4 regions of the Neobacillus sp. B4I6 genome follow, and region 4 is predicted to be linked to each of the others. Evidence: a T-box and tRNA genes for the amino acid it is inferred to sense, from the RefSeq annotation. Region 4 holds a T-box; the other regions hold tRNA genes.
The links. A T-box is a leader RNA that pairs with one kind of tRNA and senses whether it is charged. The one in region 4 lies ahead of leuS (leucine--tRNA ligase), so its partner is inferred to be a tRNA-Leu.

Region 1 (7,316 bases), 860 kb from region 4:
TCAATGCCAATTTCTTATTTAATAAGAAGAAACAAACCTTTTAGGTTAAGTTAGAAAGGGCGCACGGTGAATGCCTTGGCACTAGGAGCCGATGAAGGACGGGACTAACACCGATATGCTTCGGGGAGCTGTAAGTAAGCTTTGATCCGGAGATTTCCGAATGGGGGAACCCACTGTTCGTAATGGAACAGTATCTTTACCTGAATACATAGGGTATGGAAGGCATACCCGGGGAACTGAAACATCTAAGTACCCGGAGGAAGAGAAAGCAAACGCGATTCCCTGAGTAGCGGCGAGCGAAACGGGACATAGCCCAAACCAAGAGGCTTGCCTCTTGGGGTTGTAGGACACTCAACATGGAGTTACAAAGGAACGGGGTAGATGAAGCGATCTGGAAAGATCCGTCATAGAAGGTAAAAACCCTGTAGTCGAAACTTCGTTCCCTCCTGAGTGGATCCTGAGTACGGCCGGACACGAGAAATCCGGTCGGAAGCAGGGAGGACCATCTCCCAAGGCTAAATACTCCCTAGTGACCGATAGTGAACCAGTACCGTGAGGGAAAGGTGAAAAGCACCCCGGAAGGGGAGTGAAATAGTTCCTGAAACCGTGTGCCTACAAGTAGTTAGAGCCCGTTAATGGGTGATAGCGTGCCTTTTGTAGAATGAACCGGCGAGTTACGATCCCATGCAAGGTTAAGTTGAAGAGACGGAGCCGCAGCGAAAGCGAGTCTGAATAGGGCGTATGAGTATGTGGTCGTAGACCCGAAACCAGGTGATCTACCCATGTCCAGGGTGAAGTCCAGGTAACACTGGATGGAGGCCCGAACCCACGCACGTTGAAAAGTGCGGGGATGAGGTGTGGGTAGCGGAGAAATTCCAATCGAACTTGGAGATAGCTGGTTCTCTCCGAAATAGCTTTAGGGCTAGCCTCACGTAGTAAGAGTCTTGGAGGTAGAGCACTGTTTGGACTAGGGGCCCTCATCGGGTTACCGAATTCAGACAAACTCCGAATGCCAAAGACTTATCCGTGGGAGTCAGACTGCGAGTGATAAGATCCGTAGTCAAAAGGGAAACAGCCCAGACCACCAGCTAAGGTCCCAAAGTATACGTTAAGTGGAAAAGGATGTGGAGTTGTTTAGACAACCAGGATGTTGGCTTAGAAGCAGCCACCATTTAAAGAGTGCGTAATAGCTCACTGGTCGAATGACTCTGCGCCGAAAATGTACCGGGGCTAAACGTATCACCGAAGCTGTGGATTGACATCTTAGATGTCAGTGGTAGGAGAGCGTTCTAAGGGCGTCGAAGCTAGACCGTAAGGACTGGTGGAGCGCTTAGAAGTGAGAATGCCGGTATGAGTAGCGAAAGATGAGTGAGAATCTCATCCACCGAATGCCTAAGGTTTCCTGAGGAAGGCTCGTCCGCTCAGGGTTAGTCGGGACCTAAGCCGAGGCCGAAAGGCGTAGGCGATGGACAACAGGTTGATATTCCTGTACCACCTCTTTATCGTTTGAGCAATGGGGGGACGCAGGAGGATAGGGTAAGCGCGCTGTTGGATATGCGCGTCTAAGCAGTTAGGCTGAGAAGTAGGCAAATCCGCTTCTCGCATAAGGCTGAGCTGTGATAGCGAGGGAAATTTAGTACCGAAGTTCCTGATTCCACACTGCCAAGAAAAGCCTCTAGCGAGATAAAAGGTGCCCGTACCGCAAACCGACACAGGTAGGCGAGGAGAGAATCCTAAGGTGAGCGAGAGAACTCTCGTTAAGGAACTCGGCAAAATGACCCCGTAACTTCGGGAGAAGGGGTGCTTTTTGAGGTGAATAGCCTCGAAGAGCCGCAGTGAATAGGCCCAGGCGACTGTTTAGCAAAAACACAGGTCTCTGCGAAGCCGCAAGGCGAAGTATAGGGGCTGACGCCTGCCCGGTGCTGGAAGGTTAAGAGGAGGGGTTAGCTCACGCGAAGCTCTGAATCGAAGCCCCAGTAAACGGCGGCCGTAACTATAACGGTCCTAAGGTAGCGAAATTCCTTGTCGGGTAAGTTCCGACCCGCACGAAAGGCGTAACGATCTGGGCACTGTCTCAACGAGAGACTCGGTGAAATTATAGTACCTGTGAAGATGCAGGTTACCCGCGACAGGACGGAAAGACCCCGTGGAGCTTTACTGTAGCCTGATATTGAATTTTGGTACAGCTTGTACAGGATAGGTAGGAGCCTGAGATACGTGAGCGCTAGCTTGCGTGGAGGCGTCGGTGGGATACTACCCTGGCTGTATTGAAATTCTAACCCGCACCCCTGATCGGGGTGGGAGACAGTGTCAGGTGGGCAGTTTGACTGGGGCGGTCGCCTCCTAAAGAGTAACGGAGGCGCCCAAAGGTTCCCTCAGAATGGTTGGAAATCATTCGCAGAGTGTAAAGGCACAAGGGAGCTTGACTGCGAGACCTACAAGTCGAGCAGGGACGAAAGTCGGGCTTAGTGATCCGGTGGTTCCGCATGGAAGGGCCATCGCTCAACGGATAAAAGCTACCCCGGGGATAACAGGCTTATCTCCCCCAAGAGTCCACATCGACGGGGAGGTTTGGCACCTCGATGTCGGCTCATCGCATCCTGGGGCTGTAGTCGGTCCCAAGGGTTGGGCTGTTCGCCCATTAAAGCGGTACGCGAGCTGGGTTCAGAACGTCGTGAGACAGTTCGGTCCCTATCCGTCGTGGGCGCAGGAAATTTGAGAGGAGCTGTCCTTAGTACGAGAGGACCGGGATGGACGCACCGCTGGTGTACCAGTTGTTCTGCCAAGGGCATCGCTGGGTAGCTATGTGCGGACGGGATAAGTGCTGAAAGCATCTAAGCATGAAGCCCCCCTCAAGATGAGATTTCCCATAGCGCAAGCTAGTAAGAACCCTGAAAGATGATCAGGTTGATAGGTCAGAGGTGGAAGCGTGGTAACATGTGGAGCTGACTGATACTAATCGTTCGAGGACTTAACCAATTTATAAGGCACACTCAGTTTTACAAACTTCTTCTGCATTATCTAGTTTTGAGGGAATGATACCTCAAAAAACAAGTCTGGCAGCAATGGCGAGAAGGTCACACCCGTTCCCATACCGAACACGGAAGTTAAGCTTCTCAGCGCCGATGGTAGTTGGGACACGCGTCCCTGTGAGAGTAGGACGTTGCCAGGCGGTATTATATGGAGGATTAGCTCAGCTGGGAGAGCATCTGCCTTACAAGCAGAGGGTCGGCGGTTCGAGCCCGTCATCCTCCACCATTTTTCTTTTACTATGCGGGTGTGGCGGAATTGGCAGACGCACCAGACTTAGGATCTGGCGCCGCAAGGCGTGGGGGTTCGACTCCCTTCACCCGCACCAAAGTTTTTTGCGTTAGAAAAAAACATCCATATAAGCGGAAGTAGTTCAGTGGTAGAACATCACCTTGCCAAGGTGGGGGTCGCGGGTTCGAATCCCGTCTTCCGCTCCAAACAGTGCCGGGGTGGCGGAACTGGCAGACGCACAGGACTTAAAATCCTGCGGTAGGTGACTACCGTACCGGTTCGATTCCGGTCCTCGGCACCATGTTTTATCGAAGGTAATTTAAAACATCAAATATAGCGCCCAGTGCGTCATATTATCGGGAAGTAGCTCAGCTTGGTAGAGCACTTGGTTTGGGACCAAGGGGTCGCAGGTTCGAATCCTGTCTTCCCGACCATTCTTTATTGCAGAATATTTTGGGGTCTTAGCTCAGCTGGGAGAGCGCCTGCTTTGCACGCAGGAGGTCAGGGGTTCGATCCCCCTAGACTCCACCTTAATAATATAATTTTTTTGGCGGTGTAGCTCAGCTGGCTAGAGCGCTCGGTTCATACCCGAAAGGTCGGGGGTTCGACTCCCTTCGCCGCTACCAAAATACTATTATATGATTTTCTTTTTCCATGGAGGAATACCCAAGTTTGGCTGAAGGGATCGGTCTTGAAAACCGACAGGCGGGTAACACCGCGCGGGGGTTCGAATCCCTCTTCCTCCTCCAGTTTTATTATTTTTTATATGTGGAGGGGTAGCGAAGTGGCTAAACGCGGCGGACTGTAAATCCGCTCCCTCCGGGTTCGGCGGTTCGAATCCGTCCCCCTCCACCATGTTTAGGGGCATAGTTTAAAGGTAGAACTAAGGTCTCCAAAACCTTCAGTGTGGGTTCAATTCCTACTGCCCCTGTCAAAAAGGCAAAAAAAATTCCAAGTATATGCTTGGAATTTTTTTTGCCTTTTTTTATTTTGCCTCTTTCGTCGCATGCGGCGGGATTAACTTGTTTGGGCTCCTTATTAAAAAAATAGTTTAATATTTTGTAAAAAAATAAAACTTATTGTTTCGGTTTATAACATAATGTAATATACTATATACAAATAAGTATAACACATTTATAATGAATCTATTGAATATAACATATTTAATGTAGATAAGGGGGGGGTAATTATTAAATTATCTAAACGTCAGGATGAAATCCTCCAGATTGTTAAACAAAACGGGCCCATTACAGGAAAAGACATCGCAGAGAAGCTTTCATTAACAAGAGCTGCACTAAGACCCGATCTTGCCATTTTAACGATGTCAGGTAACTTAGATGCAAGGCCGCGAGTAGGTTATTTTTTTAATGAAAGCTTTGAAGCAAAGCAACAGGCTAAAAGGTTTATCCACCAAAAGGTAACGGATTATAAAGCCCATCCAATTGTCGTTGAGAAATCAACCTCCGTGTATGATGCGATCGTGCAGCTCTTTTTAGAGGATGTGGGCACACTTTATGCGGTTGATACAAAAGGACATCTAGCAGGGGTTGTTTCCCGTAAGGATTTGCTCAGAGCATCACTAGGAAATCAAAATCTAAATGAATTGCCTGTCAGTGTCATCATGACTAGAATGCCAAATATTATTACAATAAATCCTGAAGAGACCTTGCTCGAAGCAGCCAAAAAGATGATCCATAATCGCATTGACTCTTTACCAGTTGTTAAGGAAATAGAGGAGCAAAGAAGTACATATTTGCTGGTAGGAAGAATCACCAAAACCACTATAACGCGGGCATATTTAGAAATCATGGAAAACAATTCAAACTAAGGAGAGTGGCTGCCATTTTGGTACAGAAAGAAGTTGTCTATGTTGTATCTGACTCAGTAGGTGAAACAGCTGAGTTTGTAGTAAAGGCAGTGGCAACACAATTTAATGGCGGGCAGGTAGAAATTCGCCGTAATTCCTATGTGGATGATTTTGAAGATATTGAAGATATCATTTTACTAGCAAAAAAGGGACGGACGATTATTGCCTATACGATCGTTATTCCATCATTAAAAGAGTATTTAGATCGACGTGCAAAAGAAGAGAGCATTTTTGCTGTAGATTTACTAAGTCCATTGATGAATGCGTTTGAAATAAGCTTCAATAAACAGCCGCACCATCGACCTGGATTGATGAGAAAATTGGACGAAGAATACTTCCGGAAAATTGAAGCAATTGAATTTGCAGTTAAGTATGATGATGGGCGTGACCCAAGAGGGATCAAAAAGGCGGATATTGTTCTAGTCGGTATCTCACGTACATCTAAGACCCCTTTGTCTATGTACTTAGCACATAAACGATTTAAAGTGGCCAATGTTCCTTTGGTTCCAGAGGTGCCACCGCCAGATGAATTATTCGAAATACCCCGTAAGAATTGTATTGGATTAATAATATCACCAGATAAATTAAACGAAATTCGCAAGGAACGTCTAAAGGCTTTAGGGTTAGCCTCACAGGCTAACTATGCAAGCTTTGGGCGAATTCTTGAGGAACTTGATCATGCTGAAAAAGTAATGAAGCGATTAGGCTGTCCTGTTATTGATGTATCAAATAAAGCTGTTGAAGAAACAGCTGGCTTAATTTTAGACGTGTTAAAAAAAGAGAGGAGCTACTAATAATGGAAAAATTCGTTTATTTATTTCATGAAGGAAATGGCAATATGAAGGGGTTACTTGGGGGAAAAGGGGCAAACCTAGCGGAAATGACGCGTATTGGTCTTCCGGTTCCGTATGGTTTTACAATCACTACACAGGCTTGCAATGCATTCTATGAAGCTAGCAAAACCATTCCAACCTTTGTTGAAGTCCAGACTTTAGAGGCTCTAACCCGTCTTGAAGAAAAAATGGGCAAAAAGCTTGGCGACCCAAAAAATCCTTTGCTCGTTTCCGTACGTTCTGGTTCTGTTTTCTCCATGCCTGGCATGATGGATACCATCTTGAATCTTGGAATGAATGATGAAACCGTTATCGGTGTAGCAGAATTAACCAATAATCCACGGTTTGCTTATGATTCCTACCGTCGTTTCATACAAATGTTTAGTAATGTTGTACTAGATATCGATACCTACTACTTTGAACAATTATTAGAAGAAATACGCGAGGAAAAAGGCTATTCCTCTGACCCAGAAATGAGTGCTGATGACTGGAAAGAAGTGATTATTGGCTATAAAGGTATAGTCAAAAAGCATAAACGAAAGGATTTCCCGCAAGATCCAAAAGAGCAGCTATTCCTTGCGATTCATGCAGTCTTTAACTCTTGGAATAATCAGCGTGCGATAGTCTACCGTCGCCTTAACAAAATTGCTGACCATTTAGGAACAGCTGTAAATATTCAAAGTATGGTGTTTGGCAACATGGGGAATGATTCAGGCACAGGCGTAGCATTCACAAGAAATCCATCGACTGGTGAGCATGTCCTTTACGGTGAATACTTAATCAATGCCCAAGGGGAAGATGTAGTGGCAGGGATTCGTACTCCACAGCCAATCGCTACTTTAAAAGATGAAATGCCAGGAGTATATAAGCAATTCACTGATACTTGCAAGCGCTTGGAACAGCATTACGAAGAAATGCAAGATATCGAATTTACGGTTGAAGGTGGTAAGCTATTTATCCTGCAAACCCGTAATGGAAAAAGAACAGCGCAGGCAGCGATTCGAATCGCCGTGGAAATGGTCGAAGAAGGAATCATTGATAAAAAGACGGCCTTGCTACGTGTTGACCCGGAACAATTAGATCAACTGCTGCATCGCAGGATTGACGACAAATTTGAGAAGAGAGTTTTAGCTAAAGGCTTGCCAGCATCACCAGGTGCAGCGACAGGTCAAGTCGTTTTTGATGCCGATGAAGCAGAGCAATTAAATAATGATGGAAAAAAAGTAATTCTTGTTCGTCCTGAAACCACTCCAGATGATATCCATGGTATCGTTGCATCGCAAGCAATACTGACAAGCCGAGGCGGCATGACAAGCCACGCTGCAGTTGTCGCGCGTGGTATGGGGAAAGCGTGT
Region 2 (7,316 bases), 5.5 Mb from region 4:
CGAGTTGCAGCCTGCAATCCGAACTGAGAATGGTTTTATGGGATTGGCTAAACCTCGCGGTCTTGCAGCCCTTTGTACCATCCATTGTAGCACGTGTGTAGCCCAGGTCATAAGGGGCATGATGATTTGACGTCATCCCCACCTTCCTCCGGTTTGTCACCGGCAGTCACCTTAGAGTGCCCAACTAAATGCTGGCAACTAAGATCAAGGGTTGCGCTCGTTGCGGGACTTAACCCAACATCTCACGACACGAGCTGACGACAACCATGCACCACCTGTCACTCTGTCCCCCGAAGGGGAAATTCCTATCTCTAGGAGTGTCAGAGGATGTCAAGACCTGGTAAGGTTCTTCGCGTTGCTTCGAATTAAACCACATGCTCCACCGCTTGTGCGGGCCCCCGTCAATTCCTTTGAGTTTCAGCCTTGCGGCCGTACTCCCCAGGCGGAGTGCTTAATGCGTTAGCTGCAGCACTAAGGGGCGGAAACCCCCTAACACTTAGCACTCATCGTTTACGGCGTGGACTACCAGGGTATCTAATCCTGTTTGCTCCCCACGCTTTCGCGCCTCAGCGTCAGTTACAGACCAGAAAGCCGCCTTCGCCACTGGTGTTCCTCCACATCTCTACGCATTTCACCGCTACACGTGGAATTCCGCTTTCCTCTTCTGCACTCAAGTCCCCCAGTTTCCAATGACCCTCCACGGTTGAGCCGTGGGCTTTCACATCAGACTTAAAGGACCGCCTGCGCGCGCTTTACGCCCAATAATTCCGGACAACGCTTGCCACCTACGTATTACCGCGGCTGCTGGCACGTAGTTAGCCGTGGCTTTCTGGTTAGGTACCGTCAAGGTACCGGCAGTTACTCCGGTACTTGTTCTTCCCTAACAACAGAGCTTTACGACCCGAAGGCCTTCATCGCTCACGCGGCGTTGCTCCATCAGACTTTCGTCCATTGTGGAAGATTCCCTACTGCTGCCTCCCGTAGGAGTCTGGGCCGTGTCTCAGTCCCAGTGTGGCCGATCACCCTCTCAGGTCGGCTACGCATCGTCGCCTTGGTGAGCCGTTACCTCACCAACTAGCTAATGCGCCGCGGGCCCATCTGTAAGTGTCAGCCGAAACCGACTTTCAGCTTTTCCTCATGAGAGGAAAAGGATTATCCGGTATTAGCACCGGTTTCCCGGTGTTATCCCAGTCTTACAGGCAGGTTGCCCACGTGTTACTCACCCGTCCGCCGCTAACCAACAGGAGCAAGCTCCTATTGATTCGCTCGACTTGCATGTATTAGGCACGCCGCCAGCGTTCGTCCTGAGCCAGGATCAAACTCTCCAAGAAAGTTGATTAGCTCATTTTGTTACGTTGGCTCATGTTCTCCATATTAATAGAAGAAACACGATATTTTTTGTTTGTTTGAACGTTTTTGTTTGTTTAGTTTTCAAAGAACAATCTATCATGTCAGAAGCGACATTTATTATTATATCGAATCTCAATTACTATGTCAATATAATAATATAACTTTTTTGTTTTCACTTTTAACTATTAAAACCGCCGTTAAAAGCAACTTAGCTATCATAACATCTCCAATTTACAAATGCAACAGAAAGTTTTTCTTTTTTTAGGGAAGTTCACTTCCTTAAAACTATTTCTTGAGATAACAATATCTTATCTTTTTAAATCAACAACCAAAACCCTGGCCACTTGCAGTCTTCAACAAATATCATGGCCTAACAGGCACTGGAAATAGGGTAGGATTTTAGCGTATACTAGTTTAAGTAAATATAAATATATAAAATCTAAATCTATGAATTTGATTGCTTTCTATCTGGAGATGATTATCATATGAGAATTGTAACAAAAGTTAAAAATGAAGAACTAGAAATTATAAAAATCTATATAAGCCTGGGATTTACGATCACTGTAGAAATATTCACAGTTCCAGAGGGCTACAAAAGCTTAGCGAATAATTCCTTCCCTCAACACGATGAATTATTAGGAACTGGAGTGCATGAAAATAAAAAAGAGAGTGTAAAACTAGCCATCAAAGATTTACGGGAATTGATGGAAGCGTTCGAGGAATAATACTCCGAACCATAGTCTAAAAACCATGCTGGTAAAAAGCAGCATGGTTTTTATATCTTTATCGCTCAGCGACTGGCACCTGAATTAAGAAAGCACCTTTTCATAGCTAAGCAGCAGAAATAATGCTTCAGGAAGTTTCAATGTCCTCAGCGATGGTTCCCACAACCTCCAAGAACCGACCTCGGGTCTTTATGAACTGACAAATCTCCCCCTTTTCTCCCAAGTTTCCTAACTAATCAAACGTTTGATTAAAATCGCCTAAATCCTTGATATATATCGAAGCATCCTTCCCAATTCATATAATTAATGTTGAAAAATGTAAGAAAAAAAGGGGGGGAAAATAGCGATCAAACCGCTAGCGTCACGAAACGACACTCTTTCAACTAAATACCCTATAAGCTATACTAATTAAACGTTTGATTGAAATAGCTGGAAGTACTGAAATAAAAGAATTTCCTTACAACTCTTGCATGTAGATTGTCGAGATGCGTTTGAACATTCCGCAGGAAATAACCCACCTTTCTACAAAAACAGATCAGTTTCTCCCAAACCTCCATGATTCTATGAAAATCACGGCTTTTTGATACTATCCAAACGTTTAATTAAAAGTAGCCTCAGACCGCTCCATTACTAGATTTAGTACTCCAAATGCCTGTGAAGAATGTCGAAAACTGTCCTCAACATGACACTTTTAAAAAGGAGCCATGATTAATTGCTGAACCAGGAATCGTGGCTATACCTATTACTGCGGCGGTATAAGTCACCAAAAATAGGTAGTAAATATCTTCTGCCTTAAACGAATTACCAATTTTTATCCAGCAAATGTCGTAAGTTTTATTAAATATGTAGTAAGTGTCTGTAATTATGTTGTAAGTATCCGTACAGGTGTTGTAAATTCCCCAAAATATGTAGTAAGTATCCATAATTTTGTAGTTAGTTCCTATCTGTAGGAATTTTATCTCTATTAGACGCAGAAAAACCACCTTTAAAAAATAAAATCTTTTTTAAAAGGTGGTTTGTATAAAAAAGGAACAAGCGAACCGTCCCTTCGGTTTAAAAAAGTGGCTCCGCAGGTAGGACTCGAACCTACGACCGATCGGTTAACAGCCGATAGCTCTACCACTGAGCTACTGCGGAATAATAAAATATAAATTAGTATAGTGGGCCTAAATGGACTCGAACCATCGACCTCACGCTTATCAGGCGTGCGCTCTAACCAGCTGAGCTATAGGCCCAATTTGGAGCGGGTGAAGAGAATCGAACTCTCATCATCAGCTTGGAAGGCTGAGGTTTTACCACTAAACTACACCCGCATTAAAAATTTGGAGGCAACACCCGGATTTGAACCGGGGATAAAGGTTTTGCAGACCTCTGCCTTACCACTTGGCTATGCTGCCTAACTACTATGGTGGAGGGGGACGGATTCGAACCGCCGAACCCTGAGGGAGCGGATTTACAGTCCGCCGCGTTTAGCCACTTCGCTACCCCTCCATATAAGACTAATAGAGTTCTAAATTTAACGATGGCTCAGGACGGAATCGAACCGCCGACACAAGGATTTTCAGTCCTTTGCTCTACCGACTGAGCTACTGAGCCGTAATTAGGATGGTTTCCTAAACTTAATTCTGCACGTCCTTTGCTCGAAAGAACTCACGTACTTTCTCGCAGATTGCCGCAGATGTTTTTCAGTGATGTAAACAATCTGCTCTACCGACTGAGCCTAGAATATATATTTTTCTAAAAAAAAAAAAATCTATAATAACAGTAGTTAACCTACTGGGATAAAAATGGCGGTCCGGACGGGACTCGAACCCGCGACCTCCTGCGTGACAGGCAGGCATTCTAACCAACTGAACTACCGGACCATATTGCGGGGACAGGATTTGAACCTGCGACCTTCGGGTTATGAGCCCGACGAGCTACCAGACTGCTCCACCCCGCGACAATAGAAATTATAAAGTTTTGTCCATGCTCAATTTTCCATGGACTGTATCAATCTCAGAAAGCATATGCAAGCAGCAGCTCGATTGATACAACTCGCAGATTATTCATGAAGCAATGCTCGTTGCTCCACCCCGCGACAATAGAAATCATTTATTTTAATAAAAAATATGGAGGAGGAAGAGGGATTCGAACCCCCGCGCGGTATGACCCGCCTGTCGGTTTTCAAGACCGATCCCTTCAGCCAAACTTGGGTATTCCTCCGAATAAGTGGAGCCTAGCGGGATCGAACCGCTGACCTCCTGCGTGCAAAGCAGGCGCTCTCCCAGCTGAGCTAAGGCCCCATAAAGTTATAAGTAAAGAATGGTCGGGAAGACAGGATTCGAACCTGCGACCCCTTGGTCCCAAACCAAGTGCTCTACCAAGCTGAGCTACTTCCCGTTAAAGTGCGCCCTGAGAGATTCGAACTCCCGACCTTTTGATTCGTAGTCAAACACTCTATCCAGCTGAGCTAAGGGCGCATATGAAATTAATGAACTTAAATGGTGCCGAGGACCGGAATCGAACCGGTACGGTAGTCACCTACCGCAGGATTTTAAGTCCTGTGCGTCTGCCAGTTCCGCCACCCCGGCTTAAAACAATTGGAGCGGAAGACGGGATTCGAACCCGCGACCCCCACCTTGGCAAGGTGATGTTCTACCACTGAACTACTTCCGCATATGAAAATTAAATGGTGCGGGTGAAGGGAGTCGAACCCCCACGCCTTGCGGCGCCAGATCCTAAGTCTGGTGCGTCTGCCAATTCCGCCACACCCGCATATTCATTTAAAATGGTGAGCCATGAAGGACTCGAACCTTCGACCCTCTGATTAAAAGTCAGATGCTCTACCAACTGAGCTAATGGCTCATCATAAGATGAAAGAAAAATGGTGCCGGCGAGAGGACTTGAACCCCCAACCTACTGATTACAAGTCAGTTGCTCTACCAATTGAGCTACCCCGGCGTAAAGTATGAAAGGTAAATATGGTGGAGGATGACGGGATCGAACCGCCGACCCTCTGCTTGTAAGGCAGATGCTCTCCCAGCTGAGCTAATCCTCCAAATATGGTGACCCCTACGGGACTCGAACCCGTGTTACCTCCGTGAAAGGGAGGTGTCTTAACCGCTTGACCAAGGGGCCATATTTAATGTTGGCAAAAAAATAAACCCAAAGGGTAAGCCTGGCAACGTCCTACTCTCACAGGGACGCGTGTCCCAACTACCATCGGCGCTGAGAAGCTTAACTTCCGTGTTCGGTATGGGAACGGGTGTGACCTTCTCGCCATTGCTGCCAGACTTGTTTTTTGAGGTATCATTCCCTCAAAACTAGATAATGCAGAAGAAGTTTGTAAAACGAGTGTGCCTTAAAAATATGGTTAAGTCCTCGAACGATTAGTATCAGTCAGCTCCACATGTTACCACGCTTCCACCTCTGACCTATCAACCTGATCATCTTTCAGGGTTCTTACTAGCTTGCGCTATGGGAAATCTCATCTTGAGGGGGGCTTCATGCTTAGATGCTTTCAGCACTTATCCCGTCCGCACATAGCTACCCAGCGATGCCCTTGGCAGAACAACTGGTACACCAGCGGTGCGTCCATCCCGGTCCTCTCGTACTAAGGACAGCTCCTCTCAAATTTCCTGCGCCCACGACGGATAGGGACCGAACTGTCTCACGACGTTCTGAACCCAGCTCGCGTACCGCTTTAATGGGCGAACAGCCCAACCCTTGGGACCGACTACAGCCCCAGGATGCGATGAGCCGACATCGAGGTGCCAAACCTCCCCGTCGATGTGGACTCTTGGGGGAGATAAGCCTGTTATCCCCGGGGTAGCTTTTATCCGTTGAGCGATGGCCCTTCCATGCGGAACCACCGGATCACTAAGCCCGACTTTCGTCCCTGCTCGACTTGTAGGTCTCGCAGTCAAGCTCCCTTGTGCCTTTACACTCTGCGAATGATTTCCAACCATTCTGAGGGAACCTTTGGGCGCCTCCGTTACTCTTTAGGAGGCGACCGCCCCAGTCAAACTGCCCACCTGACACTGTCTCCCACCCCGATCAGGGGTGCGGGTTAGAATTTCAATACAGCCAGGGTAGTATCCCACCGACGCCTCCACCGAAGCTAGCGCTCCGGCTTCTCAGGCTCCTACCTATCCTGTACAAGCTGTACCAAAATTCAATATCAGGCTACAGTAAAGCTCCACGGGGTCTTTCCGTCCTGTCGCGGGTAACCTGCATCTTCACAGGTACTATAATTTCACCGAGTCTCTCGTTGAGACAGTGCCCAGATCGTTACGCCTTTCGTGCGGGTCGGAACTTACCCGACAAGGAATTTCGCTACCTTAGGACCGTTATAGTTACGGCCGCCGTTTACTGGGGCTTCGATTCAGAGCTTCGCGTGAGCTAACCCCTCCTCTTAACCTTCCAGCACCGGGCAGGCGTCAGCCCCTATACTTCGCCTTGCGGCTTCGCAGAGACCTGTGTTTTTGCTAAACAGTCGCCTGGGCCTATTCACTGCGGCTCTTCGAGGCTATTCACCTCAAAAAGCACCCCTTCTCCCGAAGTTACGGGGTCATTTTGCCGAGTTCCTTAACGAGAGTTCTCTCGCTCACCTTAGGATTCTCTCCTCGCCTACCTGTGTCGGTTTGCGGTACGGGCACCTTTTATCTCGCTAGAGGCTTTTCTTGGCAGTGTGGAATCAGGAACTTCGGTACTAAATTTCCCTCGCTGTCACAGCTCAGCCTTCGCGAGAAGCGGATTTGCCTACTTCTCAGCCTAACTGCTTAGACGCGCATATCCAACAGCGCGCTTACCCTATCCTCCTGCGTCCCCCCATTGCTCAAACGATAAAGAGGTGGTACAGGAATATCAACCTGTTGTCCATCGCCTACGCCTTTCGGCCTCGGCTTAGGTCCCGACTAACCCTGAGCGGACGAGCCTTCCTCAGGAAACCTTAGGCATTCGGTGGATGAGATTCTCACTCATCTTTCGCTACTCATACCGGCATTCTCACTTCTAAGCGCTCCACCAGTCCTTACGGTCTAGCTTCAACGCCCTTAGAACGCTCTCCTACCACTGACATCTAAGATGTCAATCCACAGCTTCGGTGATACGTTTAGCCCCGGTACATTTTCGGCGCAGAGTCATTCGACCAGTGAGCTATTACGCACTCTTTAAATGGTGGCTGCTTCTAAGCCAACATCCTGGTTGTCTAAACAACTCCACATCCTTTTCCACTTAACGTATACTTTGGGACCTTAG
Region 3 (7,316 bases), 3.7 Mb from region 4:
GCGAAGAACCTTACCAGGTCTTGACATCCTCTGACACTCCTAGAGATAGGATTTTCCCCTTCGGGGGACAGAGTGACAGGTGGTGCATGGTTGTCGTCAGCTCGTGTCGTGAGATGTTGGGTTAAGTCCCGCAACGAGCGCAACCCTTGATCTTAGTTGCCAGCATTCAGTTGGGCACTCTAAGGTGACTGCCGGTGACAAACCGGAGGAAGGTGGGGATGACGTCAAATCATCATGCCCCTTATGACCTGGGCTACACACGTGCTACAATGGATGGTACAAAGGGCTGCAAGACCGCGAGGTTTAGCCAATCCCATAAAACCATTCTCAGTTCGGATTGCAGGCTGCAACTCGCCTGCATGAAGCCGGAATCGCTAGTAATCGCGGATCAGCATGCCGCGGTGAATACGTTCCCGGGCCTTGTACACACCGCCCGTCACACCACGAGAGTTTGTAACACCCGAAGTCGGTGGGGTAACCGCAAGGAGCCAGCCGCCTAAGGTGGGACAGATGATTGGGGTGAAGTCGTAACAAGGTAGCCGTATCGGAAGGTGCGGCTGGATCACCTCCTTTCTAAGGATAAAGCTGGACCTGTGAGCCAGACAAAACAGTTTGTGACACGATCTTTGTTTGTTTAGTTTTGAGAGTACAATTCTCTCAAAGCTTTTTTTAATCGTTCTTTGAAAACTAGATAATCGTAATGAAGAAGTCAATGTAAGAACCGAGTCAATGCCAATTTCTTATTTAAGTAAGAAGAAACAAACCTTTTAGGTTAAGTTAGAAAGGGCGCACGGTGAATGCCTTGGCACTAGGAGCCGATGAAGGACGGGACTAACACCGATATGCTTCGGGGAGCTGTAAGTAAGCTTTGATCCGGAGATTTCCGAATGGGGGAACCCACTGTTCGTAATGGAACAGTATCTTTACCTGAATACATAGGGTAATGAAGGCATACCCGGGGAACTGAAACATCTAAGTACCCGGAGGAAGAGAAAGCAAACGCGATTCCCTGAGTAGCGGCGAGCGAAACGGGACATAGCCCAAACCAAGAGGCTTGCCTCTTGGGGTTGTAGGACACTCAACATGGAGTTACAAAGGAACGGGGTAGATGAAGCGATCTGGAAAGGTCCGTCATAGAAGGTAAAAACCCTGTAGTCGAAACTTCGTTCCCTCCTGAGTGGATCCTGAGTACGGCCGGACACGAGAAATCCGGTCGGAAGCAGGGAGGACCATCTCCCAAGGCTAAATACTCCCTAGTGACCGATAGTGAACCAGTACCGTGAGGGAAAGGTGAAAAGCACCCCGGAAGGGGAGTGAAATAGTTCCTGAAACCGTGTGCCTACAAGTAGTTAGAGCCCGTTAATGGGTGATAGCGTGCCTTTTGTAGAATGAACCGGCGAGTTACGATCCCATGCAAGGTTAAGTTGAAAAGACGGAGCCGCAGCGAAAGCGAGTCTGAATAGGGCGTATGAGTATGTGGTCGTAGACCCGAAACCAGGTGATCTACCCATGTCCAGGGTGAAGTCCAGGTAACACTGGATGGAGGCCCGAACCCACGCACGTTGAAAAGTGCGGGGATGAGGTGTGGGTAGCGGAGAAATTCCAATCGAACTTGGAGATAGCTGGTTCTCTCCGAAATAGCTTTAGGGCTAGCCTCACGTAGTAAGAGTCTTGGAGGTAGAGCACTGTTTGGACTAGGGGCCCTCATCGGGTTACCGAATTCAGACAAACTCCGAATGCCAAAGACTTATCCGTGGGAGTCAGACTGCGAGTGATAAGATCCGTAGTCAAAAGGGAAACAGCCCAGACCACCAGCTAAGGTCCCAAAGTATACGTTAAGTGGAAAAGGATGTGGAGTTGTTTAGACAACCAGGATGTTGGCTTAGAAGCAGCCACCATTTAAAGAGTGCGTAATAGCTCACTGGTCGAATGACTCTGCGCCGAAAATGTACCGGGGCTAAACGTATCACCGAAGCTGTGGATTGACATCTCTGATGTCAGTGGTAGGAGAGCGTTCTAAGGGTGTTGAAGCTAGACCGTAAGGACTGGTGGAGCGCTTAGAAGTGAGAATGCCGGTATGAGTAGCGAAAGATGAGTGAGAATCTCATCCACCGAATGCCTAAGGTTTCCTGAGGAAGGCTCGTCCGCTCAGGGTTAGTCGGGACCTAAGCCGAGGCCGAAAGGCGTAGGCGATGGACAACAGGTTGATATTCCTGTACCACCTCTTTATCGTTTGAGCAATGGGGGGACGCAGGAGGATAGGGTAAGCGCGCTGTTGGATATGCGCGTCTAAGCAGTTAGGCTGAGAAGTAGGCAAATCCGCTTCTCGCGAAGGCTGAGCTGTGATAGCGAGGGAAATTTAGTACCGAAGTTCCTGATTCCACACTGCCAAGAAAAGCCTCTAGCGAGATAAAAGGTGCCCGTACCGCAAACCGACACAGGTAGGCGAGGAGAGAATCCTAAGGTGAGCGAGAGAACTCTCGTTAAGGAACTCGGCAAAATGACCCCGTAACTTCGGGAGAAGGGGTGCTTTTTGAGGTGAATAGCCTCGAAGAGTCGCAGTGAATAGGCCCAGGCGACTGTTTAGCAAAAACACAGGTCTCTGCGAAGCCGCAAGGCGAAGTATAGGGGCTGACGCCTGCCCGGTGCTGGAAGGTTAAGAGGAGGGGTTAGCGCAAGCGAAGCTCTGAATCGAAGCCCCAGTAAACGGCGGCCGTAACTATAACGGTCCTAAGGTAGCGAAATTCCTTGTCGGGTAAGTTCCGACCCGCACGAAAGGCGTAACGATCTGGGCACTGTCTCAACGAGAGACTCGGTGAAATTATAGTACCTGTGAAGATGCAGGTTACCCGCGACAGGACGGAAAGACCCCGTGGAGCTTTACTGTAGCCTGATATTGAATTTTGGTACAGCTTGTACAGGATAGGTAGGAGCCTGAGAAGCCGGAGCGCTAGCTTCGGTGGAGGCGTCGGTGGGATACTACCCTGGCTGTATTGAAATTCTAACCCGCACCCCTGATCGGGGTGGGAGACAGTGTCAGGTGGGCAGTTTGACTGGGGCGGTCGCCTCCTAAAGAGTAACGGAGGCGCCCAAAGGTTCCCTCAGAATGGTTGGAAATCATTCGCAGAGTGTAAAGGCACAAGGGAGCTTGACTGCGAGACCTACAAGTCGAGCAGGGACGAAAGTCGGGCTTAGTGATCCGGTGGTTCCGCATGGAAGGGCCATCGCTCAACGGATAAAAGCTACCCCGGGGATAACAGGCTTATCTCCCCCAAGAGTCCACATCGACGGGGAGGTTTGGCACCTCGATGTCGGCTCATCGCATCCTGGGGCTGTAGTCGGTCCCAAGGGTTGGGCTGTTCGCCCATTAAAGCGGTACGCGAGCTGGGTTCAGAACGTCGTGAGACAGTTCGGTCCCTATCCGTCGTGGGCGCAGGAAATTTGAGAGGAGCTGTCCTTAGTACGAGAGGACCGGGATGGACGCACCGCTGGTGTACCAGTTGTTCTGCCAAGGGCATCGCTGGGTAGCTATGTGCGGACGGGATAAGTGCTGAAAGCATCTAAGCATGAAGCCCCCCTCAAGATGAGATTTCCCATAGCGCAAGCTAGTAAGAACCCTGAAAGATGATCAGGTTGATAGGTCAGAGGTGGAAGCGTGGTAACATGTGGAGCTGACTGATACTAATCGTTCGAGGACTTAACCAATTTATAAGGCATACTCGTTTTACAAACTTCTTCTGCATTATCTAGTTTTGAGGGAATGAAAAAAAAATAATTTTCCTCTTGAAAAATATGAAAAAGACATTATAATAAAATAGTGTCGAATAAATGGTCTGGCAATTATGGCGAGAAGGTCACACCCGTTCCCATACCGAACACGGAAGTTAAGCTTCTCAGCGCCGATGGTAGTTGGGACATGCGTCCCTGTGAGAGTAGGACGTTGCCAGGCTGTAATACTATTATTCCGCAGTAGCTCAGTGGTAGAGCTATCGGCTGTTAACCGATCGGTCGTAGGTTCGAGTCCTACCTGCGGAGCCATTATGGAGAGCTGTCCGAGTGGCCGAAGGAGCACGATTGGAAATCGTGTAGGCGGGTAACCCTGTCTCAAGGGTTCAAATCCCTTGCTCTCCGCCATAATTTTTTTAAAAGATATGGCCCCTTGGTCAAGCGGTTAAGACACCTCCCTTTCACGGAGGTAACACGGGTTCGAGTCCCGTAGGGGTCACCATTGATTTGTGGAGGATTAGCTCAGCTGGGAGAGCATCTGCCTTACAAGCAGAGGGTCGGCGGTTCGAGCCCGTCATCCTCCACCATATTTTCAAATTAGATTATTATTATTATTGTCGCGGGGTGGAGCAGTCCGGTAGCTCGTCGGGCTCATAACCCGAAGGTCGCAGGTTCAAATCCTGTCCCCGCAATTGGTCTGGTAGTTCAGTTGGTTAGAATGCCTGCCTGTCACGCAGGAGGTCGCGGGTTCGAGTCCCGTCCAGACCGCCATTTTCATTTGGCAAACTATTATGGCTCAGTAGCTCAGTCGGTAGAGCAAAGGACTGAAAATCCTTGTGTCGGCGGTTCGATTCCGTCCTGAGCCACCATTTATATTAAAAAACTTGCCGGGGTAGCTCAATTGGTAGAGCAAAACCGAATATGCTTCCTAAATTATCTTCAGCATACTGACCGAGTTGCTGCTTGTATAAGCTTCCTGAGGTCAGGATGACGATAACTAGGACAGCGTGGATAAATCAAATAATATACCAAACTTTACGCCGGGGTAGCTCAATTGGTAGAGCAACTGACTTGTAATCAGTAGGTTGGGGGTTCAAGTCCTCTCGCCGGCACCAGAAGTTACACAGTGAATATAATATGTGGAGGGGTAGCGAAGTGGCTAAACGCGGCGGACTGTAAATCCGCTCCCTCCGGGTTCGGCGGTTCGAATCCGTCCCCCTCCACCATTTATAGGGGTATAGTTTAAAGGTAGAACGAAGGTCTCCAAAACCTTTGGTGTGGGTTCAATTCCTACTACCCCTGCCAATTATATTGTGGCGATTGTGGCGAAGTGGTTAACGCACCTGATTGTGGTTCAGGCATTCGTGGGTTCGATTCCCATCAGTCGCCCCATAATATGATTATTAAATAATTAGAATAACATTGGGCTATAGCCAAGCGGTAAGGCATCGCACTTTGACTGCGACATGCGTTGGTTCAAATCCAGCTAGCCCAGCCAATTTGCGGAAGTAGTTCAGTGGTAGAACATCACCTTGCCAAGGTGGGGGTCGCGGGTTCGAATCCCGTCTTCCGCTCCAATGTATATGGCGGCATAGCCAAGTGGTAAGGCAGAGGTCTGCAAAACCTTTACCACCGGTTCGAATCCGGTTGCCGCCTCCATAAAACATTTGCTAGGTATGGATTAAAACAGGTAATTAGATTTTGCCGGGGTGGCGGAACTGGCAGACGCACAGGACTTAAAATCCTGCGGTAGGTGACTACCGTACCGGTTCGATTCCGGTCCTCGGCATTGCTTTATCAAAACAATTTTATACGCGCCGGTGTGGCGGAATTGGCAGACGCGCACGACTCAAAATCGTGTTCCGTGAGGAGTATCGGTTCGACCCCGATCACCGGTATCAATTTGTTTTAATAAGAAAGTTGCTCATAAAAATATGAGCAACTTTTTTTTGACTAAATTTTATTTTGTTCTTTTCTAAAAGATTGTTGCTCATAAAATTCGCCCATTGAATACTAAATCGTTAAATCAATCAAAAAATTCCAGATAATGAAGTGTAATTTTACACAAAATATCAATTTTAATGAGCATCTCCTTTATAATTACATCATTATTGACGAAAACAGACTAATGGTATAATCCATAATCTCCATAATCTTTTATGAAGACTGTCAAACTAAAATTCTTGTTTCTTTCCCAAAATAATGCACCACTCTTAAATAAATTCGACAAAATTTGCGTTTTTCCCTTGACGATACTAAAAATAGTGTGTAATATAGAAAAGGTCAGTTGATGATTCAAAAATTTGTCACTTATTAATGCGGGTGTAGTTTACTGGTAAAACCTCAGCCTTCCAAGCTGATGTAGTGGGTTCGATTCCCATCACCCGCTCCATACATATTAACTAACGCAGTGTATCGTTACATAAGAGAACGATGCATTGCGTTTTTTTCTATACAAAGAAAAAGATGCCCTATGGACACCTAAGGATTTGGAAGGAAGCATCTCCTCCATGTAATTTTGTAAACATATTCATTAAAGATTCTGTTAGTTTCATCGCGTTTTCAACGTCGGTTGAAGGCCTCAAATAAATAATTTGCAGGGCATTTTTAGTAGCAAAAGTTACTGGTGTTCTATCAGAATCGACGAATGGGCTTCCAAATGGACCCAGTTCATCACAAGATACAATTAGACGATTTAAAGAATTTATTCGCCCATTCAATCCGGTATATTCCTCACCCACCGTTCCCAACCGAATGCTCACCCGTCCCTTTATGAGATTCAGGTCATATATTCCGATTGGTACTTGATATTGTAAAGAGAAAAAATTATTTATATCAATCGCACTCTGAACGGAAGTAAGGTAATTTTGTTTTTGTACTCTCCTGTATAACGCCTCTACTGAGGGTCGATACCTGTTCGGGTCTTTACCGATTTTTTTAAAAATAGTACGCCATTCCTGAATGCCAGAGAGTTCAGTAACATTTTTATTTTCTAAATCAAAATAAATAGATTCTTGGAAAAGCTGGAGTCTTCCTTTTATCATTTGCTGCGATTCCCCGACCATAATATCTTTATATTCAATTATCCCCAGCTTAAAGTTAGGTATTTGCTCAAATAATTCCTGTGAGAGTTGAATTTCCAACCATTCCACCTCCAAAATTCATTGAAAATAGTTTATCATAAATAGATGCGCATCTAATAATATAACGAGCCAATTATTAAAATAAATGACTTCTAGGGAAGGAGGGGATCAAATGGATGTCCTAAACTTAAAGGAAGAACTCATCGCCTATAGTAAAGAAATTGGAATCGATAAAATTGGTTTCACAACCGCAGACACGTTCACTAAATTGAAAAACCGATTAATAAGGCAACAGGAACTCAAATACCAATCAGGATTTGAAGAACCAGATATAGAGAAGAGAGTGACCCCTTCATTATTACTAGAGGAACCTCGTTCGATCATTTCCATTGCCATTGCTTACCCTTCCAAAATGAATTACCGTGTTGAGAGTAAAAAGGGTGAGAGAAGAGGGATTTTCAGCAGGGCCTCTTGGGGTCTCGACTATCATCATGTTCTCAAGGACCG
Region 4 (7,316 bases):
CTCGGCACCGCCTTTGTGACCATGATAAATAACAAGCACGATGATTCCTTCAGGTGCCATGATCTCCAATAGTTGTTGAATGGCAGCAATCGTTGTTTTAGGACGGGTTACAATTGCTTTATCACTGCCAGGAAGATAACCTAAGTTAAAAATTGCACCTGAAATCTTACCGTGATGGATGTCGGGAATCAATTGGGATAGATGTTCATGACCTGAATGAAAAATCGTGACTCGCTCTAACATGCACTTCTGTTTCAGACGTTCCTTGCTGGCAACAATGGCTTCATTCTGAATATCAAATCCAAATACTTGCCCTGATTCACCAACAAGCTCTGCTAAGAAAACAGTATCATAGCCATTTCCTACTGTCGCATCAATAACGACATCCCCAGGTTTAACCGCTTTAATGAGTAGACTTTTCGCAAATGGAAGAATCTTATCTATGTTCATTGTTACTACACCAAGTTCCCCTGATAAAATTTACCCTGCCAACTGTTCCTTTCTTTCATTTTAGCATCAATCGCATTTAAGACTTCCCACTTGTTTACACTCCACATGGGTCCAACCATTAAGTCAATTGGTCCGTCTCCTGTGATTCGGTGAACAATCATTTCTGGTGGTAAAATTTCTAATTGGTCACATACTAAGTTTACATAGTCTTCTTGGGACAGAAACTCAAGTATTCCTTTTTCATATTGCTTGACCATGGGCGTTCCTTTTAACAAATGAAGCAAATGAATCTTTATTCCTTGCACGTCTAACTTGGCAACTTCATGCGCTGTTTCCATCATCATGTCATATGATTCAAGCGGCAGACCATTAATGATGTGAGAGCAGATGCGAATGCCATGTTTCCTAAGCTTAGTAACGCCGTCTTTATAGCACTGAAAGTCATGGGCACGATTAATAAGTGAGGCAGTCCGCTCATGAACCGTTTGAAGCCCTAATTCAACCCATAAATAGGTGCGTTGGTTTAATTCCGCTAAATACTCGACCACATCATCGGGCAGACAATCAGGACGAGTGGCGATTGATAAACCCACTACGCCTTCCTGATTTAGAACTGATTCGTATTTTTCGCGGAGAACATCTACAGGTGCATGGGTATTTGTAAATGCCTGAAAGTAGGCCATATATTTGCCATCTTTCCATTTCGTGTGCATTTTTTCTTTTATTTCGTTAAATTGTGTTTCCAAGGTTTCCACGCGATTACCAGCAAAATCACCTGATCCGGAAGCACTACAAAATGTGCATCCCCCGTGTGCCACAGTGCCGTCACGGTTCGGGCAGTCAAAACCCCCGTCGAGTGCAACCTTAAACACCTTATGACCAAATTGCCCACGAAGGTGGTAATTCCATGTATGGTAACGTTTATCATCAGAAGCATATGGAAAAGGTCTAGTCTGAATCAATCAGAAAACCTCCTTTATAAAAAGTAAAAGACATAACATCAATTTTATCACGATATGACAAGCTTATCCAAATGTAATTATTAACGGACAGGGTTGGTAAAATTTATCCAACTGTTTATGTTATAGGAAAAAGAATGGAGAACACAATAAGAAATGAAGCATTATGCTTCTATAGATTCAAGGGGATTGAGTTATTACAGAAGGGGGTTCTAAAGATGGCTACTCGCGACTCAATGGACAACTTAATGCAGCAGGTTGAGGATGCAATTCGCTATGCCGAGGAACAGTACAAACAAAGCAGCCTTCAAGAGCATTATAATGATGATGATTACACAAAGGCACTGCAACAGCTTGAAGATACTTATCTGGACATTGCTAAAATGGCCCAAAGTGCTAATTCGCAGCAAAGGGACCAACTCCATAGAATGAGACTCCAGCTTCAGCAGCTTCAGAACACAATGATTCTAGAGGGGGAAAATCTTTGAAAAAGCGTTCCAAGCAACAAAACCCTGAACAGAAAACGCGGAATGGAATTAATAATCAAGATCTGGAACTCGGACAAGATTTCGATCTTGTAAAACAAGCAAAGAAGAACTATGAAAAAACAGGCGGGCAGCCCGTGAAATCCAAATTTCACCAAGAAAAAGACCAGTCCTCCTAAAAATACAGAAGGAACCCTCATTTTTTTTCATTGAGGGCTCCTTTTTTTTCGCGAATAATATACCGGAAAATTACTAAAAAGTGTTAAAAATCACTTGAAATACTAATTTTTCAACAAAAGCACCTTGAAAATAGAAGGAAAACCTCGTTCATAATTTGGTAACAAGTGTTGTTTAATTTGTGATGTGCCGTCACAGTTTCCCCTTTTATATCATGGTTTAAATAAGGTATGGATTAACAAAATTTATCTCAAAATCTTACTTTTTGTTCGATAAATACGGCATAAGAATGGTTCGCCTAAAACCTCCCTTTTTTGAACTTTATGTGATCGAATTCACATTTTTTACCTTGTGGTGAAAGGAAGTAATTATATGAATAAATACATATTGATTGTCAGTATAATCCTTGCCTTTCTATTTCCCGCTAAGAGCTTTGCTGAAAATAGAAGCATTTTAAGTGTGGGAGGAATTATCGATTCAAGTAATGTCGGAATTGAATTATAGGGTTTGGCGGAATAAACGTGGATTTGGCGGAATAAATGGAACGGATGGCGGAATCAAAACGGAGTTTGGCGGAATAAGTTCGAGATTTGGCGGAATCCCGGCTCAGTTTGGCGGAATCCCAAAGAAGTGAGCTGATCCTAAAACAGAGAGAGTCTTGGTCGATAATATTCATAAAAAAGGTAACTTAAAAAGGGTTTGGCGGAATAAACGTGGATTTGGCGGAATAAATGGAACGGATGGCGGAATCAAAACGGAGTTTGGCTGAATAAGTTCGAGATTTGGCGGAATCCCGGCCCAGTTTGGCGGAATCCCAAAGAAGTGAGCTGATCCTAAAACATATAGAGTCCTGGTCGATAATATTCATAAAAAAGGTAACTTAAAAAGGGTTTGGCGGAATAAACGTGGATTTGGCGGAATAAATGGCAAGCTTGGCGAAATCGAATCGTAGTTTGGCGGAATAATTTCAAAAGTTGGCGGCATCCCGGCCCAGTTTGGCGGAATCAGCTTTAGAATCTACAGAGTTATTCCAGATTTCACGAATTTTCTATCTTATACGCCGTATCATAGCCTCCTTAATATGGAAAAGAAAAAGAATTGCACCCCACTTGAAAAAGCATTAGAATAAATCTTTGGAAATTGAAAAGTGAAATGTGAAGGGGCGTTTTTTATGCCACGTGCCTTATGGCTCTTAATAATTGGAATGATCGTTAATGTAACAGGCTCTTCATTTTTATGGCCTTTAAATACAATCTATATTCACGACCATTTAGGGAAGTCCTTATCCGTAGCTGGAATTGTTTTAATGTTAAATTCCGCCGCTAGTGTGATCGGAAACCTTTATGGCGGAAGCCTATTCGATAAAATTGGTGGTTACAAATCTATTATTTTAGGAATTAGTATTACGCTTGCAGCCCTTATTGGCTTAACATTCTGGCACGGCTGGCTAGCATATATTGTCTTCCAAATCATTATTGGATTTGGTACGGGAATTATTTTTCCATCGATGTATGCCATGGCAGGGTCAGTTTGGAAAGAAGGCGGGCGTAAAGCCTTTAACGCCATTTATGTTGCCCAAAACCTTGGAGTAGCCTTGGGTGCATCTCTTGGAGGGATTGTTGCAGCTCATTCCTTTCAACTAATTTTCCTTGCAAATACAGTCATGTACGTCCTCTTTTTACTCATAGCGGTATTTGGCTATAAGGGAATCTTAGTGGATTCAGGAAAACAAGGAACGATCGATATAAATGTTCCAACCGTTACGAACAGAAAAAATCTGTATGCCTTATTGATACTGTGCACAGGTTATTTGCTGTGCTGGGTTGCCTATGTACAATGGCCAACGACGATTGCGTCGTATACACAGGAAATCCATATCTCTTTAACGCAATATAGTTTATTATGGTCGATAAACGGAGCCCTCATTGTCGTTGGTCAACCGCTTTTAAATAGTGTGTTGAAACATCTAACCGCCTCACTCAAACTACAAATGATTATTGGCATTGGTATTTTTATTGTTTCATTTTTAGTCGCAGGGAAGGCAACGGTATTCTCAGGATTTCTTGTCGGGATGATCATCCTAACAATCGGTGAAATGTTCATCTGGCCGGCTGTGCCTACAGTTGCTTTCGACTTAGCCCCAAAGGGCCGTGAAGGCTTCTACCAAGGAATCGTCAACAGTACAGCAACAGGTGGAAGAATGGTTGGACCCTTAATGGGAGGAATGATCGTCGACATGTATAACATGTCAGCACTATTCATAGTTTTGATTGTGTTATTCCTAATCGCAATCATAACAACATTACTATATGATCGAAGTTTAAAAACGAAAATGGTGTCAGGCACCATCCATGGACAAATATAGGATTTGTCCGTGTGGGGAGGACGGTGGGGGTTCATATGCTCCCACTGTTTTTTTGTTTAAAAGGTGGATATTTTGTCTATCATGAATCTAGGCGATTGTTTGGGTTGCATACTTAATGAAAATTTAATACAATAACCGTAATACTTTATATTAATATTGAAAAGACAGTGATCAGGAGTAGTAATGATTCATACCCGCAAATAGAGAGTTGACGGCTGGTGGAAGTCAACCGGGTACATCATGAACTCGCCTTTGAGTTGCAAGCGTGAAGGAATAGTAAGGCTTGCCGTTTTCCGCGTTAAGGATGAATGAAGCGAGTGCAGTCAGCACTAATGTGGGTGGTACCGCGGGAAGATACATACAATCCTCTCGTCCCTTTTTGGGATGAGGGGTTTTTTATTTTTTTTTAGGAGGAAGAGCATTATGAGTTTCGACCATAATCAAATCGAACAAAAGTGGCAAAAGAAATGGGAAGAAGAAAAAACATTTAAAACAAGCGAAGAATTTGATAAAAGAAAATTTTACGCTTTAGATATGTTTCCATATCCGTCAGGGGCAGGACTGCACGTTGGACACCCTGAAGGCTACACAGCAACCGACATTCTTTCCCGCTTAAAGCGGATGCAGGGATACAATGTTCTTCATCCAATGGGCTGGGATGCGTTCGGCCTACCAGCGGAACAATACGCATTGGATACGGGTAACGATCCAGCGGAATTTACAAAACAGAATATCAATACATTCCGCCGGCAAATTAAATCATTAGGATTCTCGTATGATTGGGATCGTGAAGTCAATACGACTGACCCTGAATACTACAAATGGACCCAATGGATTTTCTTAAAACTATTTGAAAAAGGTCTAGCTTACATTGATGAAGTAGCGGTAAACTGGTGCCCTGCACTTGGAACGGTACTAGCAAATGAAGAGGTCATTGATGGCAAAAGTGAACGCGGCGGGCACCCAGTTGAACGTCGTCCGATGAAGCAGTGGATGTTAAGAATCACCGCATACGGTGACCGTTTACTGGAAGACCTTGAAGAACTTGATTGGCCTGAAAGCTTGAAGGAAATGCAGCGCAACTGGATCGGCCGTTCAGAAGGTGCGGAAGTTACCTTCTCAATCGAAGGACATGAGGAGACATTCACTGTCTTCACTACTCGCCCTGATACTTTATTTGGTGCTACGTATGCCGTGCTTGCACCTGAACATTCCTTTGTTGAAAAAATAACAACAGCTGAACAGCGTGCTGCGGTTGACGCCTATTTAGACAAAGTTAAAACGAAGAGCGATTTAGAACGTACGGATCTTGCCAAAGAGAAAACAGGCGTATTTACTGGCGCCTATGCCATCAATCCTGCCAATGGAGAGAAAATGCCAATTTGGATTGCTGATTATGTGTTAGTAAGCTATGGAACTGGTGCGATTATGGCGGTTCCTGCACACGACGAGCGTGACTATGAATTCGCAAAAGAATTTAACCTTCCTATTAAAGCAGTTGTCGCTGGTGGTGATATTGACAAAGAAGCCTACACAGGCGATGGTGAACATATTAACTCTGAATTTTTAAATGGCTTGGATAAAACGGAAGGCATTCAAAAAATGATTGCTTGGTTAGAAGAAAAAGGGATAGGAACGAAGAAAGTAACCTTCCGCCTAAGAGATTGGTTGTTCAGCCGTCAACGTTATTGGGGTGAACCAATTCCGATTATCCATTGGGAAGATGGTTCAATGACAGCAGTTCCGGAAGACCAGCTTCCACTGATGTTACCAAAAACCACTGAAATTCGTCCTTCAGGGACAGGAGAATCACCACTTGCAGTTATTTCTGATTTCGTGAATGTTGTGGATCCGGAAACAGGTAAAAAGGGACGCCGCGAAACGAACACAATGCCGCAATGGGCAGGCAGCTGCTGGTATTATTTACGTTATATTGATCCGAAAAATGATCAAGCACTTGCTTCACAGGAAAAGTTAAATCATTGGCTTCCTGTTGATATCTACATTGGCGGTGCCGAACATGCGGTATTACATTTACTTTATGCGCGTTTCTGGCACAAATTCTTGTATGATATCGGTGTGGTTCCTACCAAAGAACCATTCCAAAAGCTATTTAACCAAGGAATGATTTTAGGCGAAGGAAATGAAAAAATGAGTAAATCAAAAGGGAATGTAGTAAACCCTGATGATATCGTTGGCAGCCACGGTGCTGATACCCTTCGCTTGTATGAAATGTTCATGGGACCGCTTGATGCATCGATTGCTTGGTCGACCAATGGGTTGGATGGTTCCCGCCGCTTCTTAGATCGGATCTGGCGTTTATTGGTTGAGGAAAATGGAGAATTAAATCCAAGGATTCAAGCAAATGAAGAAACCTCTAGTTTGGAAAAAGTGTATCATCAAACCGTGAAAAAAGTGACTGAGGATTATGAAGGTTTGAGGTTTAACACGGCCATTTCACAAATGATGGTATTCATTAATGAAGCCTATAAGGCAACTGTACTTCCAAAAGAGTATATTGAAGGATTCGTTAAATTGCTTGCACCTGTTTGCCCGCATATCGCTGAGGAGCTTTGGGAGAAGTTGGGACACAGTGAAACGATAACTTACGAAGCATGGCCTGCATATGATGAGGCAAAACTAGTGGATGAAGAAGTTGAAATTGTCATCCAGGTAAATGGTAAAGTAAAGACAAAACTTATGGTACCAACAGATGCAAGCAAAGAGTCACTTGAAGGCATTGCGATGGAAGATGCGCATATAAAGGAACAAATTGAAGGAAAAACAATTCGCAAGGTAATTACAGTTCCAGGAAAGCTTGTTAATATTGTAGCAAATTAAAAGAACGGCCCCTTTCTTGGGGCTGTTTTCCTGAAGGGG

Region 1: it encodes a tRNA-Leu, which carries the amino acid that the T-box ahead of leuS (leucine--tRNA ligase) is inferred to sense. The anticodon was not compared.
Region 2: it encodes a tRNA-Leu, which carries the amino acid that the T-box ahead of leuS (leucine--tRNA ligase) is inferred to sense. The anticodon was not compared.
Region 3: it encodes a tRNA-Leu, which carries the amino acid that the T-box ahead of leuS (leucine--tRNA ligase) is inferred to sense. The anticodon was not compared.

What each region holds. Positions count from the first base shown of each region.
Region 1 covers NZ_JBNPWB010000002.1:1,045,272-1,052,587, forward strand. The annotation lists rRNA gene QF028_RS07205 (23S ribosomal RNA) at 44-2,979, shown strand; rRNA gene rrf (5S ribosomal RNA) at 3,056-3,172, shown strand; tRNA gene QF028_RS07215 (tRNA-Val) at 3,183-3,258, shown strand; tRNA gene QF028_RS07220 (tRNA-Leu) at 3,274-3,358, shown strand; tRNA gene QF028_RS07225 (tRNA-Gly) at 3,393-3,467, shown strand; tRNA gene QF028_RS07230 (tRNA-Leu) at 3,474-3,562, shown strand; tRNA gene QF028_RS07235 (tRNA-Pro) at 3,619-3,695, shown strand; tRNA gene QF028_RS07240 (tRNA-Ala) at 3,717-3,789, shown strand; tRNA gene QF028_RS07245 (tRNA-Met) at 3,811-3,887, shown strand; tRNA gene QF028_RS07250 (tRNA-Ser) at 3,918-4,010, shown strand; tRNA gene QF028_RS07255 (tRNA-Tyr) at 4,032-4,116, shown strand; tRNA gene QF028_RS07260 (tRNA-Trp) at 4,122-4,192, shown strand; gene QF028_RS07265 (helix-turn-helix transcriptional regulator) at 4,448-5,089, shown strand; gene QF028_RS07270 (pyruvate, water dikinase regulatory protein) at 5,107-5,922, shown strand; gene ppdK (pyruvate, phosphate dikinase) at 5,925-7,316, shown strand, end outside.
Region 2 covers NZ_JBNPWB010000002.1:5,713,427-5,720,742, reverse strand. The annotation lists rRNA gene QF028_RS30465 (16S ribosomal RNA) at 1-1,331, opposite strand, end outside; gene QF028_RS30460 (hypothetical protein) at 1,836-2,075, shown strand; tRNA gene QF028_RS30455 (tRNA-Asn) at 3,138-3,212, opposite strand; tRNA gene QF028_RS30450 (tRNA-Ile) at 3,237-3,310, opposite strand; tRNA gene QF028_RS30445 (tRNA-Gly) at 3,315-3,388, opposite strand; tRNA gene QF028_RS30440 (tRNA-Cys) at 3,399-3,472, opposite strand; tRNA gene QF028_RS30435 (tRNA-Tyr) at 3,482-3,566, opposite strand; tRNA gene QF028_RS30430 (tRNA-Phe) at 3,599-3,671, opposite strand; tRNA gene QF028_RS30425 (tRNA-Asp) at 3,864-3,940, opposite strand; tRNA gene QF028_RS30420 (tRNA-Met) at 3,944-4,017, opposite strand; tRNA gene QF028_RS30415 (tRNA-Ser) at 4,188-4,280, opposite strand; tRNA gene QF028_RS30410 (tRNA-Ala) at 4,288-4,360, opposite strand; tRNA gene QF028_RS30405 (tRNA-Pro) at 4,381-4,457, opposite strand; tRNA gene QF028_RS30400 (tRNA-Arg) at 4,464-4,537, opposite strand; tRNA gene QF028_RS30395 (tRNA-Leu) at 4,560-4,648, opposite strand; tRNA gene QF028_RS30390 (tRNA-Gly) at 4,659-4,733, opposite strand; tRNA gene QF028_RS30385 (tRNA-Leu) at 4,748-4,832, opposite strand; tRNA gene QF028_RS30380 (tRNA-Lys) at 4,847-4,922, opposite strand; tRNA gene QF028_RS30375 (tRNA-Thr) at 4,943-5,018, opposite strand; tRNA gene QF028_RS30370 (tRNA-Val) at 5,040-5,115, opposite strand; tRNA gene QF028_RS30365 (tRNA-Glu) at 5,121-5,195, opposite strand; rRNA gene rrf (5S ribosomal RNA) at 5,234-5,350, opposite strand; rRNA gene QF028_RS30355 (23S ribosomal RNA) at 5,427-7,316, opposite strand, start outside.
Region 3 covers NZ_JBNPWB010000002.1:3,842,026-3,849,341, reverse strand. The annotation lists rRNA gene QF028_RS21225 (16S ribosomal RNA) at 1-573, shown strand, start outside; rRNA gene QF028_RS21220 (23S ribosomal RNA) at 771-3,705, shown strand; rRNA gene rrf (5S ribosomal RNA) at 3,833-3,949, shown strand; tRNA gene QF028_RS21210 (tRNA-Asn) at 3,964-4,038, shown strand; tRNA gene QF028_RS21205 (tRNA-Ser) at 4,043-4,134, shown strand; tRNA gene QF028_RS21200 (tRNA-Glu) at 4,154-4,228, shown strand; tRNA gene QF028_RS21195 (tRNA-Val) at 4,238-4,313, shown strand; tRNA gene QF028_RS21190 (tRNA-Met) at 4,345-4,418, shown strand; tRNA gene QF028_RS21185 (tRNA-Asp) at 4,421-4,497, shown strand; tRNA gene QF028_RS21180 (tRNA-Phe) at 4,520-4,595, shown strand; tRNA gene QF028_RS21175 (tRNA-Thr) at 4,766-4,841, shown strand; tRNA gene QF028_RS21170 (tRNA-Tyr) at 4,868-4,952, shown strand; tRNA gene QF028_RS21165 (tRNA-Trp) at 4,958-5,031, shown strand; tRNA gene QF028_RS21160 (tRNA-His) at 5,043-5,118, shown strand; tRNA gene QF028_RS21155 (tRNA-Gln) at 5,150-5,224, shown strand; tRNA gene QF028_RS21150 (tRNA-Gly) at 5,229-5,303, shown strand; tRNA gene QF028_RS21145 (tRNA-Cys) at 5,312-5,385, shown strand; tRNA gene QF028_RS21140 (tRNA-Leu) at 5,430-5,515, shown strand; tRNA gene QF028_RS21135 (tRNA-Leu) at 5,543-5,624, shown strand; tRNA gene QF028_RS21130 (tRNA-Gly) at 6,045-6,118, shown strand; gene QF028_RS21125 (B3/B4 domain-containing protein) at 6,198-6,869, opposite strand; gene queG (tRNA epoxyqueuosine(34) reductase QueG) at 6,982-7,316, shown strand, end outside.
Region 4 covers NZ_JBNPWB010000002.1:187,691-195,006, forward strand. The annotation lists gene QF028_RS02730 (tRNA (mnm(5)s(2)U34)-methyltransferase) at 1-450, opposite strand, end outside; gene QF028_RS02735 (TIGR01212 family radical SAM protein) at 456-1,412, opposite strand; gene QF028_RS02740 (YtzC family protein) at 1,628-1,897, shown strand; gene QF028_RS02745 (glycogen biosynthesis protein GlgD) at 1,894-2,073, shown strand; gene QF028_RS02750 (hypothetical protein) at 2,529-2,705, shown strand; gene QF028_RS02755 (MDR family MFS transporter) at 3,243-4,436, shown strand; T-box leader at 4,595-4,816, shown strand; gene leuS (leucine--tRNA ligase) at 4,860-7,277, shown strand.